DNA from 2 places in the Streptomyces sp. NPDC127595 genome. Region 2 is predicted to be linked to the other one. Evidence: riboswitches for the same ligand, from Rfam matches in the RefSeq annotation. Region 2 holds a riboswitch; the other holds the start of a gene.
What was found. A riboswitch is a leader RNA that binds a small molecule or an ion and turns the genes downstream of it on or off. The one in region 2 is predicted to bind glycine.

Region 1 (7,308 bases), on a different contig from region 2:
GCCGTCGGCTGCCGCGCGAGGAACTGCTCGCGCTGCCCGCGGCCGTGGAGGCGGCGAACCGCGCGCTGTCCCTCAGCCGGACCACGGGGCACGAGCTCGCCAAGCGGGGAACACGAACGCGCTGCTCCGGCCCCGTTTCCTCAGCACTCGATGATGTTCACCGCGAGCCCGCCCCGCGCCGTCTCCTTGTACTTGACGCTCATGTCCGCGCCCGTCTCCTTCATGGTCTTGATGACCTTGTCGAGGGAGACCTTGTGGGAGCCGTCGCCGCGCATGGCCATTTTCGCGGCGGTCACGGCCTTGACCGCGGCCATGCCGTTGCGCTCGATGCAGGGGATCTGGACGAGGCCGCCGACCGGGTCGCAGGTGAGGCCGAGGTTGTGCTCCATGCCGATCTCGGCGGCGTTCTCGACCTGTTCGGGGCTGCCGCCGAGGACCTCGGCGAAGGCGCCGGCGGCCATCGAGCAGGCCGAGCCGACCTCGCCCTGGCATCCGACCTCGGCGCCGGAGATGGACGCGTTCTCCTTGAAGAGCATGCCGATGGCTCCGGCCGCGAGCAGGAATCGTACGACTCCCTCCTCGTCGGCGCCCGGAACGAAGTTGATGTAGTAGTGCAGGACCGCCGGGATGATGCCGGCCGCGCCGTTCGTCGGGGCCGTGACGACCCGGCCGCCCGCCGCGTTCTCCTCGTTCACCGCCATCGCGTAGAGGGTGATCCACTCCATCGCGTGGGCCAACGGGTCGCCCTCGGCGCGGAGCTGGCGCGCCGAGACGGCGGCGCGGCGGCGGACCTTGAGGCCGCCGGGCAGGATGCCCTCGCGGGACATGCCGCGTGAGGTGCAGGCCTGCATGACGCGCCAGATCGCGAGGAGGCCTTCGCGGATCTCCTCCTCCGTCCGCCACGCGCGTTCGTTCTCCAGCATCAGCGCGGAGATCGACAGACCCGTCTCGCGGGTCAGCCGCAGCAGCTCGTCGCCCGTGCGGAAGGGGTACTTGAGGGCGGTGTCGTCCAGCTTGATGCGGTCCTCGCCCACCGCGTCGTCGTCGACCACGAAGCCGCCGCCGACCGAGTAGTACGTCTTCTCCAGCACGAGTTCGCCCGAGGCGCCGTACGCGAAGACCGTCATGCCGTTCGCGTGGTACGGCAGCGTCTTGCGGCGGTGCAGGATCAGGTCGTCGGAGAAGGAGAAGTCGATCTCGTGCTCGCCGAGCAGTCTGATGCGGCCCGCCGACTTGATCTCCTCGACCCGGGCGTCGGCCCCCTCCACGTCCACCGTCCGCGGTGAGGCGCCCTCCAGGCCGAGCAGCACCGCCTTGGGGGTGCCGTGCCCGTGGCCGGTCGCGCCCAGGGAGCCGTACAGCTCGGCGCGTATCGACACCGCCGAGTCCAGCACGGCCTCGTTGCGCAGGCGCCGGGCGAACATACGTGCCGCGCGCATCGGACCCACCGTGTGGGAGCTGGACGGGCCGATGCCGATCGAGAACAGGTCGAAGACCGAGATGGCCACGGGAACTCCTCAGAACAAGGGTGGTGCAAGGGTGCGGGCGCCGCACACGGCTGATGTCCAGTGTGCGCGGCGCCCCAAGGAAACGTACGTTCCGGGCGGATCCATTGAGGAAGCCCAGGAAAGGCTCGTAACGTACGAATTTCTACAGACCGGGATAGAGCGGGTGCTTGTCGGTCAGGGCTGCCACCCGGGTCCTGAGCGAGTCCGCGTCGTAGGACGGCTTCAGCGCTTCCGCGATGATGTCCGCTACCTCGGTGAAGTCCTCGGTCGTGAAGCCGCGGGTCGCCAGGGCCGGTGTACCGATGCGGAGACCCGAGGTCACCATCGGCGGGCGCGGGTCGTTCGGGACGGCGTTGCGGTTGACCGTGATGCCGACCTCGTGGAGACGGTCCTCGGCCTGCTGTCCGTCCAGCTCGGAGTTGCGCAGGTCGACCAGGACGAGGTGGACGTCCGTGCCGCCGGAGAGCACCGAGACACCGACCGAGGTCACGTCGTCCTGGACGAGCCGCTCCGCCAGGATCCGTGCGCCGTCGAGCGTCCGCTGCTGGCGCTCCTTGAAGTCGTCCGTCGCGGCGACCTTGAAGGAGACGGCCTTGGCCGCGATCACATGCTCCAGCGGACCACCCTGCTGGCCGGGGAAGACCGCCGAGTTGATCTTCTTGGCGAGCTCGGCCGTGGACAGGATCACGCCACCGCGCGGGCCGCCCAGCGTCTTGTGGGTGGTGGTCGTGACGACATGGGCGTGCGGTACGGGGTTGGGGTGCAGGCCCGCCGCCACCAGACCGGCGAAGTGCGCCATGTCGACCATCAGGTACGCGCCGACCTCGTCCGCGATCCGGCGGAACTCGGCGAAGTCCAGCTGACGCGGGTACGCCGACCAGCCCGCCACGATGAGCTTGGGCTGGGACTCCCGGGCGAGCTTCTCGACCTCGGCCATGTCGACCTGGCCGGTGGCGTCGTCCACGTGGTAGGCGACCACGTTGTAGAGCTTGCCGGAGAAGTTGATCTTCATGCCGTGGGTCAGGTGCCCGCCGTGCGCGAGGTTCAGGCCCATGATCGTGTCGCCCGGCTTGAGCAGCGCGAACATCGCGGCCGCGTTGGCCTGCGCGCCCGAGTGGGGCTGCACGTTGGCGTGCTCGGCGCCGAAGAGCGCCTTCACGCGGTCGATGGCGATCTGCTCGATGACGTCGACGTGCTCACAGCCGCCGTAGTAGCGGCGACCGGGGTAGCCCTCGGCGTACTTGTTGGTCAGGACCGAGCCCTGGGCCTCCATGACCGCGACCGGAGCGAAGTTCTCCGAGGCGATCATTTCGAGGGTGGACTGCTGGCGGTGCAGTTCGGCGTCGACGGCGGCGGCGACGTCGGGGTCGAGCTCGTGGAGAGAGGTGTTCAGCACAGACATGTTCGTACGACTCCTCAGCCGGCGGTGAAAGCGGTGTACTCGTCGGCGGAGAGCAGGTCGTCCGGCTCCTCCGCGATGCGCACCTTGAACAGCCAGCCGCCCTCGAAGGGGGCCGAGTTGACCAGCGCGGGGTCGTCCACCACGTCCTGGTTGAACTCCACGATCTCGCCGGTGACCGGCGCGTACAGGTCGCTCACCGACTTGGTCGACTCCAGCTCACCGCAGGACTCACCCGCGGTGACCGTGTCACCGACCTCCGGAAGCTGGGCGTAGACGACATCGCCGAGCGCGTTGGCCGCGAACTCGGTGATGCCGACCGTCGAGACGCCGTCCTCGGCGACCGACAGCCACTCGTGCTCCTTGCTGTAGCGCAGCTGCTGGGGGTTGCTCATGGCCTGAATTCTCCTGTACGCGGGGGAGTGCTGATGACGGGGGAGGGGTGGTGAGCTGGCCGGATGTGGGCCCGGTGGCACGTCTGACGACCGTGGAGCCCGAAGCCCGGCTTGTGGGTCAGTGTCACTTCTGGCGCTTGTAGAACGGCAGCGCCACGACCTCGTACGGCTCGTGGCTGCCCCGGATGTCCACACCGACTCCGGCGGTACCCGGAGCGGAGTGCGCGGCGTCGACGTAGGCCATCGCGATCGGCTTGCCCAGCGTCGGGGAAGGGGTGCCCGAGGTGACCTCGCCGACGACCTTGCCGTCGGCGAGGACGGCGTACCCGGCGCGCGGGACGCGACGGCCCTCGGCGATCAGGCCGACGAGCACCCGCGGGGGGTTCTCGAGCGCCGCCGCGGCGGCCTCGGTGAGCGCCTCGCGCCCCACGAAGTCGCCCTCCTTCTCGAACTTCACGACCCGGCCGAGGCCGGCGTCGAAGGGGGTGAGCGAGGTGCTCAGCTCATGCCCGTACAGCGGCATGCCCGCCTCCAGGCGCAGGGTGTCGCGGCAGGACAGACCGCAGGGGATGAGCCCGTACGGGGCACCCGCCTCGGTCAGCGCCTGCCACACCTTCTCGGCGTCGCCGGGGGAGACGAACAGCTCGAAGCCGTCCTCACCGGTGTAGCCGGTGCGGGCGATGAGCGCGGGGACGCCCGCGACGGTGCCGGGCAGGCCCGCGTAGTACTTCAGGCCGTCGAGGTCGGCGTCGGTGAGGGACTTGAGGATGCCGGGGGACTCCGGGCCCTGGACGGCGATCAGCGCGTACGCGTCCCGGTCGTCCCGCACGACGGCGTCGAAGCCCGCCGCACGCTCCACGAGCGCGTCAAGGACCACCTGGGCGTTGGAGGCGTTGGCGACGACCATGTACTCGTGTTCCTGGAGGCGGTACACGATCAGGTCGTCGAGGATGCCGCCGTCCGCCCGGCAGATCATCGTGTAGCGGGCGCGGCCGACACCGACCGAGCCGATGTTGCCGACCAGCGAGTAGTTGAGGAGCGCGGCGGCCTGGGGCCCGCTGACCGTGATCTCCCCCATGTGGGAGAGGTCGAAGAGACCGGCCTTCGTACGGACGGCGAGGTGCTCGTCGCGTTCGGAGCCGTAGCGCAGGGGCATGTCCCAGCCCGCGAAGTCGGTCATCGTCGCGCCGAGCGAGCGATGCAGGGCATCGAGCGCGGTGTGACGGGGTGCGTTACTGCTCATCGGTGGGGCTCCCAAGGCATGACGGCGAGGTCGTTCCTCCCCATCTGTCATCGGAACCTGAGAGGTTCATCACGACCCCGCGAAACGGTGGTCATGACTTGCACCTTGGGTGGGGCCACTGGTCGGCGGCCCGCTTTTCAGATGTGCCTCGCCCGCGCGGTACGGGGCCTGAGAGATTCAAGGGAGGGACTTGCTCCTTCGGCGCCCGGGGCGACATGCCCCCGGGACTCTCCCGCGCGGATTCAAGCGGCCGGTATGCAGTTGGCGCGCACATCATTGCACGCATCCCGGGGACACGGGAGGGGCACCTTCGTACGCCCCCTCGCAGCGACCCACAGTGACCCGCGGCGCCTTACAGTGACGTCCTACAGCGACCTGTAACCAGCCTGTGGCAGTCCGATTACGGAAACAGGAAGCACCGCGCATTACCTTCTCTTTACACTCGGCGGGGATGGGACTCCAGACCCATGGGGAGGACGATCACGGTGAACAGGACCACGGCGTACGCGACGACGGCAGGCCTCGCGCTGCCCAAGCAGCCCGGCGCCCCGGCCCGGGAGGCGTGCGGCCCGCTCCCGACGGCTGTCGTCCGCGACCTCAGGGACCGCGCCGGGCACAGCCCGCACGGCCTGCACTTCGGCAGCTCCGACGTCGTTGTGGTCACCGGACTCCCCGGCAGCGGCAAGTCGACCCTGATGCGCCGTGCTGTCTCGGGCCCGCGCGTCGACTCGCAGGACACCCGCGACCGTTGGGACGGCCGGATGTCCCGCTGGCTCCCGTACGCGGTCTACCGCCCCCTCGTCCGCCTCGCCCACTACACGGGCCTGCACCGCGCGTTGCGCTCCGGCACCGGAGTCGTCGTACACGACTGCGGAACGCAGGCCTGGGTCCGCCGCTGGCTCTCCCGCGAGGCCCGCCGCCGCGGCGGCGCGCTGCACCTGCTGCTGCTCGACGTCACACCGGGCACTGCGCTCGACGGCCAGCGCGAGCGCGGCCGCGGTGTCTCGCGGTACGCGTTCACCCGCCACCGCGGCGCGGTCGCCCGGCTGCTCCGCTCCGTCGAGAAGGGCGACCTGCCGGAGGGCTGCGGTTCCGCCGTGCTCATCGACCGGGACGCGGCGGACGTGCTGCGCCGGATCGACTTCGGGGGCTGAGACCGGCCGGAGGGTGGTCCGGAGCGGTCGAAGCGGGTGGTCCGGAACGCGCTGGGAACGGCGGAAGCAGGCGGCCCGGAGCGGCCGGGAGCGGTTGAAGCGGGTGGTCCGGAGGGGCAGGAACGGTCGAAGCAGGCGGCCCGGAGCGGCCGGGAGCGGTCGAAGCAGGCGGCCCGGAGGGGCTGGGAGCGGTTGAAGCGGGTGGTCCGGAGCGGCCAGGAACGGCCGAAGCAGGCGGCCCGGCGGGGCCGGGAACCGGCGAAGCGGCTGAGATTGCGTACAAGCCCACTAACCTAGCCAGCCGGAACACCCGGACACCGAACAGTGGTCACAGCAGGCGGTAGACAGATGGACTTCCCGCAATTCCCCGACTTTCCCGGCCTCCCGGCGCAGGCCCACCCCCATTCGCACGGCGGATGGCCGGGCAACGAGCTGGAGGAGGTGCTCGCCGCGTCCCTCGGCGTGCCCGCCGGACCCTCGTCGGGTGCCCGCATCGTCGAGGTGCTGGGCCGCAGCTTCGTCTGGGTCCCGCTGCCGAACGGCGGCGGCCCGCACAGCGGCCCGCTCGACCTGCCCACCCTGGAGATCGCGGGTCAGGCGTACGTCCCTGTCTTCAGCTCCGAGGAGCAGTTCCGCCAGGTCACCGGCGGGCACATGTCGTACACGATCGCGCCCGCCGTCGAGTTCGCCCGCGGGCTGCCCCCGCAGGCCGGCATCGTGATCAACCCGGAGGGTGTGGTCGGCGTACCGCTGCCGCCCCTCGCGGTCGCCGAACTCTGCCGCGCCGGGCACACACCGCTGGACGGATCCGCCGGCGGCGGCCGGGTGCGGCTCTTCGAGCCCGACTGGCAGGACGACCCGGTGGACTTCCTGTCCGCGGCCTCCGCAGAGTTCGCCGGAACGGGCGTGGTGCTGACCGCCCGCCGCTGCCTGGCCAGCATCGAGGGCGGCTCGCCCGTGATGTTCATCGGCGTCGAACTCTCCCTGTGGGAGGGCGAGGCCCGCACGCTTCCGCTGGACGCGCTGGGCCGTGCGCTGGGCCGGGTCCCCGTCGACCGCCCGGTGAACCTCGTCCTCCTGGACATCACCCAGGACCCGGTGGGCGACTGGATGCGCGAGCGGGTGCGGCCGTTCTACCAGCACGGGCTCTGAGCGCGCCGCCAAGGGGCGACCGGGCGATCATGACCGGTCCGCGGTCGCAGGACGGCAGCAAGTCCCCAGCTCTCACGCGGCTTTCCGGCGGAGCGTCCCGCGCCGGTGTCAGGGTCGCCGCTTAAGCTGGTTTCATATCCGGGGCAACTTCGCGAAGGGGCGGTACAGGTGAGCGCCAGCGGCACCGCGGCCGGGCAGGTCGAGCACATGCTGCGCCAGGTGACGCCCGGGCGTTACGACGCCTACGAGGCGCTGCTGCGCGCGCTCGCGGCCCCGTCGGCAGGCCAGGTCTGGATGCTGCTCTGGCACGGCCAGTCCGGCTCCCCGGACGCGCAGTACGGAAACATGCAGGTGGACGGCTTCGGGTACGCGCCCTGTGTGACCTCCGCCCAGGAGCTCTCGGCCAGCGGCTGGAACCGTTCGTACGAGGTGGTCGACGGCCTGGACGTCGCCCGCA
Region 2 (7,308 bases):
TTCGGCCACCGCGAACCACCCGAAAAGACGGCACAGTTGGAATGAACCGTCCGCACGGGTGATGCGTCATCAACCTGTGAGGAGTGCTGCCGCTAAATCCCTGCGGATTGACGCCCGTAGGGCAACACTGGGTTCCAAACCACACAGCAACGGGGGGCGGCCATGACCACATCGAGCCGCGGGACAGACACCACAGCCATCACTCACCTCTCAACCCAGCGAAAGATCCCACCAATGTGCCAGCACAAGACGCCGTGTCCGACAGCCGAATCCGCCGACCGGGAGTCCGCCCGTCTCGTGGCGCACCACCCGGAGCAGGGGTGGAGCCTGCTGTGCAACGGCGTTCTGCTCTTCGAGGACACCGGTGAGCTCCTGCCGGACGGCCAGATCATCGCCCCGCACCGCCCGCTGGGCAGCGAGCACGTGATGACGGCGGCCTGAACCGCACCACCGGGCGGCTGCGGCAGAGCCACCCAGAACATAGAGGGGCCGGCCCGGAGACGCATTCTCCGAACCGGCCCCGACGCGCATCCGAGGGTGATTACTCCCCGTAGCCGTCCAGGTCGCCAGCGCTGATCAGTCCCAGCAAGCGTTCAGGTGTCAGCGCTGATCAGTCCCGGTAGGCATCCAGTCCCCGACCGCAGACCAGGTCAGTCCTCGTAGGCGTCCAGCGGCGGGCAGGAGCAGACCAGGTTCCGGTCGCCGTACGCCTGGTCGATCCGGCGCACCGGCGGCCAGTACTTGTCCGCGACCGAGACACCGGCCGGGAAGACGGCCTCCTCACGGCTGTAGCCGTGCTCCCACTCCCCGCCGAGCGAGGCGGCGGTGTGGGGAGCGTTGCGCAGCGGGTTGTCGTCCGCCGCCCACTCGCCCGAGCCGACCTTCTCGACCTCCGCGCGGATGGCGATCATCGCCTCGCAGAACCGGTCGAGCTCGACCAGGTCCTCGGACTCGGTCGGCTCGATCATCAGCGTGCCGGCCACCGGGAAGGACATCGTCGGCGCGTGGAACCCGTAGTCGATCAGGCGCTTGGCGATGTCGTCGACACTCACACCGGTCGCCTTGGTCAGCGGCCGCAGATCGATGATGCACTCGTGCGCGACGAGCCCGCCGGGACCGGTGTAGAGGACCGGGTAGTGCGGCTCAAGGCGCTTGGCGATGTAGTTCGCGGAGAGCACGGCCACCTGCGTGGCCCGCTTCAGCCCCTCGCCGCCCATGAGCCGGACGTACGCCCACGAGATCGGCAGGATGCCCGCGGAACCCCAGGGAGCGGCCGAGATCGGGCCGACACCGGTCTCGGGACCGGCCGCCGGCTGCAAGGGGTGGTTGGGCAGGTACGGCGCCAGGTGCGCGCGCACCCCGACCGGACCGACGCCCGGACCGCCGCCGCCGTGCGGGATGCAGAAGGTCTTGTGCAGGTTGAGGTGCGAGACGTCACCGCCGAAGTGCCCCGGCTTGGCAAGCCCCACAAGGGCGTTCAGGTTGGCGCCGTCCACGTACACCTGGCCGCCCGCCTCGTGCACCTGGGCGCAGATGTCGGCGACGTGCTCCTCGAAGACGCCATGCGTCGAGGGGTACGTGATCATCAGCACGGACAGCTCGTCGCGGTACTGCTCGATCTTGGCCCGCAGATCCTCGACATCGATCTCCCCGTCGTCCGCCGTCTTCACGACGACGACCTTCATGCCGGCCATCACGGCGCTCGCCGCGTTCGTGCCGTGGGCGGAGGACGGGATCAGGCACACGGTCCGCTGCTCGTCGCCGTTCGCACGGTGGTATCCGCGTACGGCGAGCAGCCCGGCCAGCTCGCCCTGCGAACCGGCGTTGGGCTGCAGCGACACCTTGTCGTACCCGGTGACCTCGGCGAGCCGCTCCTCCAGCTCATGGATGAGCGTGAGGTAGCCCTGCGCCTGCTCGGCGGGCGCGAAGGGGTGCAACTGCCCGAACTCGGGCCAGGTGACCGGCTCCATCTCGGTCGTCGCGTTGAGCTTCATCGTGCAGGAGCCGAGCGGGATCATGCCTCGGTCCAGCGCGTAGTCACGGTCGGAGAGCTTGCGCAGGTAGCGCAGCATCGCCGTCTCGGAGCGGTACGAGTGGAACACCGGGTGCGCGAGATACTCGTCGGTGCGCAGCAGTGCGGCCGGAAGCGTGTCCTCGGCGGTCGAGTCCAGCGCCTCGACATCACCCTCGACACCGAACGCGCTCCACACAGCGGCCAGTTGCCTGCGCGTGGTGGTCTCGTCGCACGAGATCGACACCAGGTCGGCGTCGACCAGGTGCAGGTTGACCCCCTGGTCGCGCGCGCCCGCCACGACCTCGGCGGCCCGGCCCTGGACGCGCACGGTCAGCGTGTCGAAGTAGGCGCCGTGTACGACCTCGACTCCGCCCGCCTTCAGCCCCTCGGCGAGGATCGTCGCGTAGCGGTGCGTGCGCCGCGCAATCGTCTTCAGCCCCTCCGGACCGTGATAGACGGCGTACATGCCGGCCATCACCGCGAGCAGCACCTGAGCCGTGCAGATGTTGCTCGTCGCCTTCTCGCGACGGATGTGCTGCTCCCGCGTCTGCAGGGCCAGGCGGTACGCCTTGTGTCCGTCCGCGTCGACGGACACCCCCACCAGCCGGCCCGGCAGGCTGCGCGCGAACTTCTCGCGCACCGCCATGTACCCGGCGTGCGGACCACCGAAGGCCATCGGCACCCCGAACCGCTGCGTCGTACCGACCGCGATGTCCGCGCCCAGCTCACCCGGCGAGGTCAGCAGGGTCAGGGCGAGCAGATCGGCGGCGACGGTGACGACCGCTCCCAGCTCGTGCGCCTGCTCGACGAGCGGCTTGATGTCGCGTACGGCACCAGAGGCGCCCGGGTACTGGATCAGCACGCCGTTGATCTCACGCCCGGCGATCTCGGCGGGGATGCCCTCGCCCAGGTCGGCGATGACGACCTCGACGCCGGTCGGCTCGGCGCGGGTCCGGATGACCGCGACGGTCTGCGGCAGCGCGTCCGCGTCGACCAGGAAGAGACCCTTCTTGTTCTTGCCCATGCGCCGGGACAGCGCCATCGCCTCGGCGGCCGCGGTGCTCTCGTCGAGCAGCGAGGCGCCGGACGTCGGCAGCCCGGTCAGCTCGGCGACGACGGTCTGGAAGTTCAGCAGCGCTTCGAGGCGGCCCTGCGAGATCTCCGGCTGATACGGCGTGTACGCCGTGTACCAGGCCGGGCTCTCCATGACGTTCCGAAGGATCACCGGCGGAGTGAAGGTCCCGTAGTAGCCGAGCCCGATCATCGAGTCGAGTACCTGATTGCGGTCCGCGAGGGAGCGCAGTTCGGCCAGTACCTCGGCCTCGGTGCGCGCGCCCGGCAGCTCCAGCGCCTCGGCGTTCTTGATCACGTCCGGCACCGCGGTGGCGGTGAGCTCGTCGAGCGAGCCGTATCCGACCTGCGCGAGCATCTTGGCCCGGGCTTCGGTGTCGGGGCCGATATGGCGCTGCTCGAAGGGGATTCCCTGTTCGAGCTCGGAGAGCGGAATGCGAGGGGCGGTCATTGCGGAGGCCTCCTGGTCTGACGCGACCTTCGAGGGGCACCCCGGCACGGGTACCCCGACGGCCTCCCCCTCTGTCATCTCAACCTGAGAGTTTCACCGGCCCGCCCGCCCGCTGCGACCCGACTTTCACCGTCGGTGAGAGCGGGAGCCGTCGTCGGCACCCGCTCTGCTTTCCAGAGTGACCTCGTCCGTGCGGTACGTGGGCCTGAGAGATTCCGGGGAGGATTTGCTCCTTCGGCGCCTCCGGTGGTGTCCGGAGGACTCTCCCGCACAGGGTCAGCAGCCGTTTGCCAGCCTACCAGCGAGGACAACTCCCGAGCCTTCGAGTGGCCACCTTCCTGAATCTGCTCTTTTGTAGTGCTTACGGATGAGTTGCGACCAAATGGAGGGCACCGTGCAGACCGACATCGATCCGCGCAACTTGATCGGCCGCAAGGCATTCGACCGCAACGGCGCCAAGATCGGCACGATCGACGAGGTCTACCTCGACGACGCGACCGGGATCCCGGAGTGGGCGGCCATACGCACGGGACTGTTCAGCAGGGACGCCTTCGTGCCCCTGGAGCCCAGCGAACTCGTCGAAGGCACTCTGCGCATCCCCTTCGAGCGAGCGCTGATCAAGGACGCGCCCGACTTCGGCGTCGGCCGCCACCTCTCCCCCGAACAGGAACTCCAGCTCTACCACCACTACGGCCTCGACCTGGCATCCCCGCCTCCCCTACCGGACCGCGACTTCGGCCGCCTGGCGGGCCCGGACGAGGCCTGAAGCCGCGACCCGCCCCGCCCCGCCCCAAAGCAATGCCCGCGGCTCAACCTTCACGGTGATGACCGACGCTCCCTGCCACCAACGGCAACGGCTCCGCCGGCTCCAGCTCCGGATCGTCGGTCCGGAACGTCCGCACCCGCCCGGGCCCGGAGTACGGCGTCTCGAACCGAACCGTGACCCGCCCGAGCCCGCTGCCCTGCACCCACCCGTGCCCGAACTCGGCGTGCCGCACATCGTGCCCCGCGGGCCACCGCCGCTCAGCCGGCGGCACATGCTCCTCCGCGGACTCCTGCGCCACCTCCTCCTCCGTGTGCTCCTGCGCCGCCAGCTCCCCCGCGGCGGCCTGCGCCTGTGCGAACAGATCCTCCTGCGTGTAGTCGGCAAGACCGGAGACACCAACACCGAGCAGCCGTACGCCACCGGTCGTGTCCACCGACTCCAGGAGCCGCGCAGCCGCCTCCCGCACCACCCCGGAGTCGTCCGTGGGCCCCCGCAGCGTCTCGGACCGGGTCAGCGTCGAGAAGTCGTACCTGCGCACCTTCAGCACGATGGTGCGCCCCGACAGCCCGGCTCCACGCAACCGCTGCACACACCGGTCGGCGAGCCGCTGCACCTCAAGACCGACTCGCACCCGGTCATGGATGTCCACGTCGTACGTATCCTCGACGGACACCGACTTGGTCTCCCGCTCGGCCACCACGGGCCGGTCGTCGTGCGCCAGCGCCATCGCGTACAGCGCGTGCCCGTGGGACTTCCCCAGCAGCCGTACGAGCTCGTCCTCGCCCGCCTCGGCGAGCTCCTCGACGGTGGTTATCCCGGCCCGTCGCAGATGGTCACCCGTCGCCGGCCCCACGCCCGGCAGTGTCCGCACCGGCATGGGCCCCAGCAGCGCACGCTCGGTCCCCGGCTCTATCAGCACCAGACCGTCGGGCTTTGCCTGCTCCGAGGCGATCTTCGCGAGCATCTTGGACGCAGCGAGCCCCACCGATCCGGTGAGACCGGTGACGGCCCGGATTTCCGCACGCAGCTTCACCCCGGTCAGCCGCGCCGACGCCTCGTCCCAGGCCGCTCCCCCTGCCTCCAGATCGACGAACGCCTCGTCCAGGCTCAACGGCTCCACCAGCGGCGACAGAGCCCCCAGCAGCCCCATCACCTGCTCGCTGACCTCCCGGTAGATCCCGAAGCGCGGCACCAGATACGCGGCGTTCGGCGCGAGCCGGCGTGCCTGGGCCATGGGCATCGCGGAGTGCACCCCGAAGACCCGCGCCTCGTACGAGCAGGTGGAGACGACTCCACGTGGTCCGAGCCCGCCCACGACGACCGCTTTCCCGCGCAGGCTCGGCTTGGACGCCTGCTCCGCCGAGGCGAAGAAGGCATCCATGTCGAGATGCAGGATCGTGGGCGCGGTTCTCACATCTCCGATGCTGCCCTACGCCACTGACAATGCCCCGGCAAGCCGGGGCACCATCAGCCTCTTCCGCTCCACAGATCCTCAGACCGCGCGATTGCGCCTTCGCGCCAGCTCGTCGGCGGGGTTGTTCCGCACCAGCGTCTCGCCGGTGTCCACGCGCTCCCCGTGCAGCTGCGAGAGCGCGCCCTCGACATCCCGCCACACCACACCCACGGCGATCCCGAAGACCCCCTGGCCGCCCTGGAGCAGCGCGTGGACCTCGTCGGGGGACGTGCACTCGTAGACCGTGGCGCCGTCGCTCATCAGCGTCATCCGCTCCAGATCCCGGAAACCGCGCTCCCTGAGGTGCTGGACCGTGGTGCGGATGTTCTGCAGCGACACCCCGGTGTCGAGGAATCGCTTGACGATCTTCAGGACGACCACGTCCCTGAAGCTGTACAGCCGCTGCGTCCCCGACCCGTAGGCGGACCGCACGCTCGGCTCGACCAGTCCGGTCCTCGCCCAGTAGTCCAGTTGCCGATAGGTGATGCCCGCGGCAGCGCACGCCGTGGGACCGCGGTAGCCGATCTCCTCGGAAACCGCCTCACCCTCACCTTCACCGGGCACTGCTGTCGGCCGCCGCAAAACGTGATCGGCCGTGTTGCCATGAAGCGGGTACGGACCGCTCTCCCCCAGACCGCGTCCGGGAGCACCCCCAGCCGTACCGTCGCCGCTGCTTCTCACGCCGACCTCCGTCCTTGACCTGCCTTCTCGACGGTAGGCAGTCACCAGGGGTGCGTCAACGATCGCCACACTCGGCACGCCGAGTGATAATCACCCTAGGAGTGGTTTCCCGTGCCCCACCGCGGGGAAAGGCTAGCCGAATGCTCTCCGAGCGAGCCGCGGCACACCACACTGGCCGCTGGCAATTGCCGCCCGGAGCTCTCCGAGGCCCGTGTCCTCACTGGCTGTTGGTGCCGAAGTCCTCGGGCGAGATCTGGTCGAGGAACTCGCGGAACTTCTCCACTTCGTCCTCCTGCTCGTCCGGGATCGCGATCCCGGCGTCGTCGAGCACCCCGTCACTGCCGTAGATCGGCGTCCCGGTGCGCAGGGCCAGCGCTATGGCGTCGGAAGGCCTCGCACTTACCTCGACCCCGCTGGCGAACACCAGTTCCGCATAGAAGACGCCCTCACGCAGGTCCGTGATGCGCACTTCGGTGAGCTCCTGACCGACGGCTTCCAGCACGTCCTTGAACAGGTCGTGGGTCAGCGGTCGCGCCGGGGCCATGCCTTGCTGGGCGAAGGCGATCGCCGTCGCCTCCCCCGGTCCGATCCAGATGGGGAGGTAACGATCGCCTCCCACTTCACGCAGAAGCACGATCGGTTGGTTGGAGGGCATTTCGACCCGGACACCTACGACATCGAGCTCGTTCACACAGCAACCCTAGGCCGTGCCCGGGACGTTTGGGTAGTCGGGCACGGAACGGGTGGGCGATCCGACACCCGCGAAGCGCCCGGGGTCAGGGCAGCCGCACGCCGAGCGCGGTCTGCACCAGCGCCGCGTGCAGCTTCACCGTGAGCCCCGCCAGCTCCTTCGTACGCGCCTCCGCGTGCGC

Region 1: linked by a shared signal. The riboswitch ahead of gcvT (glycine cleavage system aminomethyltransferase GcvT) and the one ahead of gcvP (aminomethyl-transferring glycine dehydrogenase) in region 2 are both predicted to bind glycine.

What each region holds. Positions count from the first base shown of each region.
Region 1 covers NZ_JBHXWK010000004.1:295,934-303,241, reverse strand. The annotation lists gene ACFVKT_RS15530 (L-serine ammonia-lyase) at 141-1,508, opposite strand; gene glyA (serine hydroxymethyltransferase) at 1,651-2,910, opposite strand; gene gcvH (glycine cleavage system protein GcvH) at 2,925-3,302, opposite strand; gene gcvT (glycine cleavage system aminomethyltransferase GcvT) at 3,427-4,545, opposite strand; glycine riboswitch at 4,693-4,790, opposite strand; gene ACFVKT_RS15510 (AAA family ATPase) at 5,025-5,699, shown strand; gene ACFVKT_RS15505 (enhanced serine sensitivity protein SseB) at 6,048-6,851, shown strand; gene ACFVKT_RS15500 (enhanced serine sensitivity protein SseB C-terminal domain-containing protein) at 7,020-7,308, shown strand, end outside.
Region 2 covers NZ_JBHXWK010000002.1:7,583-14,890, reverse strand. The annotation lists gene ACFVKT_RS06460 (DUF5999 family protein) at 235-441, shown strand; gene gcvP (aminomethyl-transferring glycine dehydrogenase) at 651-3,536, opposite strand; glycine riboswitch at 3,720-3,815, opposite strand; gene ACFVKT_RS06450 (PRC-barrel domain-containing protein) at 3,931-4,302, shown strand; partial or broken gene ACFVKT_RS06445 (DNA polymerase IV) at 4,224-5,716, opposite strand; gene ACFVKT_RS06440 (MerR family transcriptional regulator) at 5,795-6,436, opposite strand; gene ACFVKT_RS06435 (bifunctional nuclease family protein) at 6,654-7,127, opposite strand; gene ACFVKT_RS06430 (MerR family transcriptional regulator) at 7,213-7,308, opposite strand, start outside.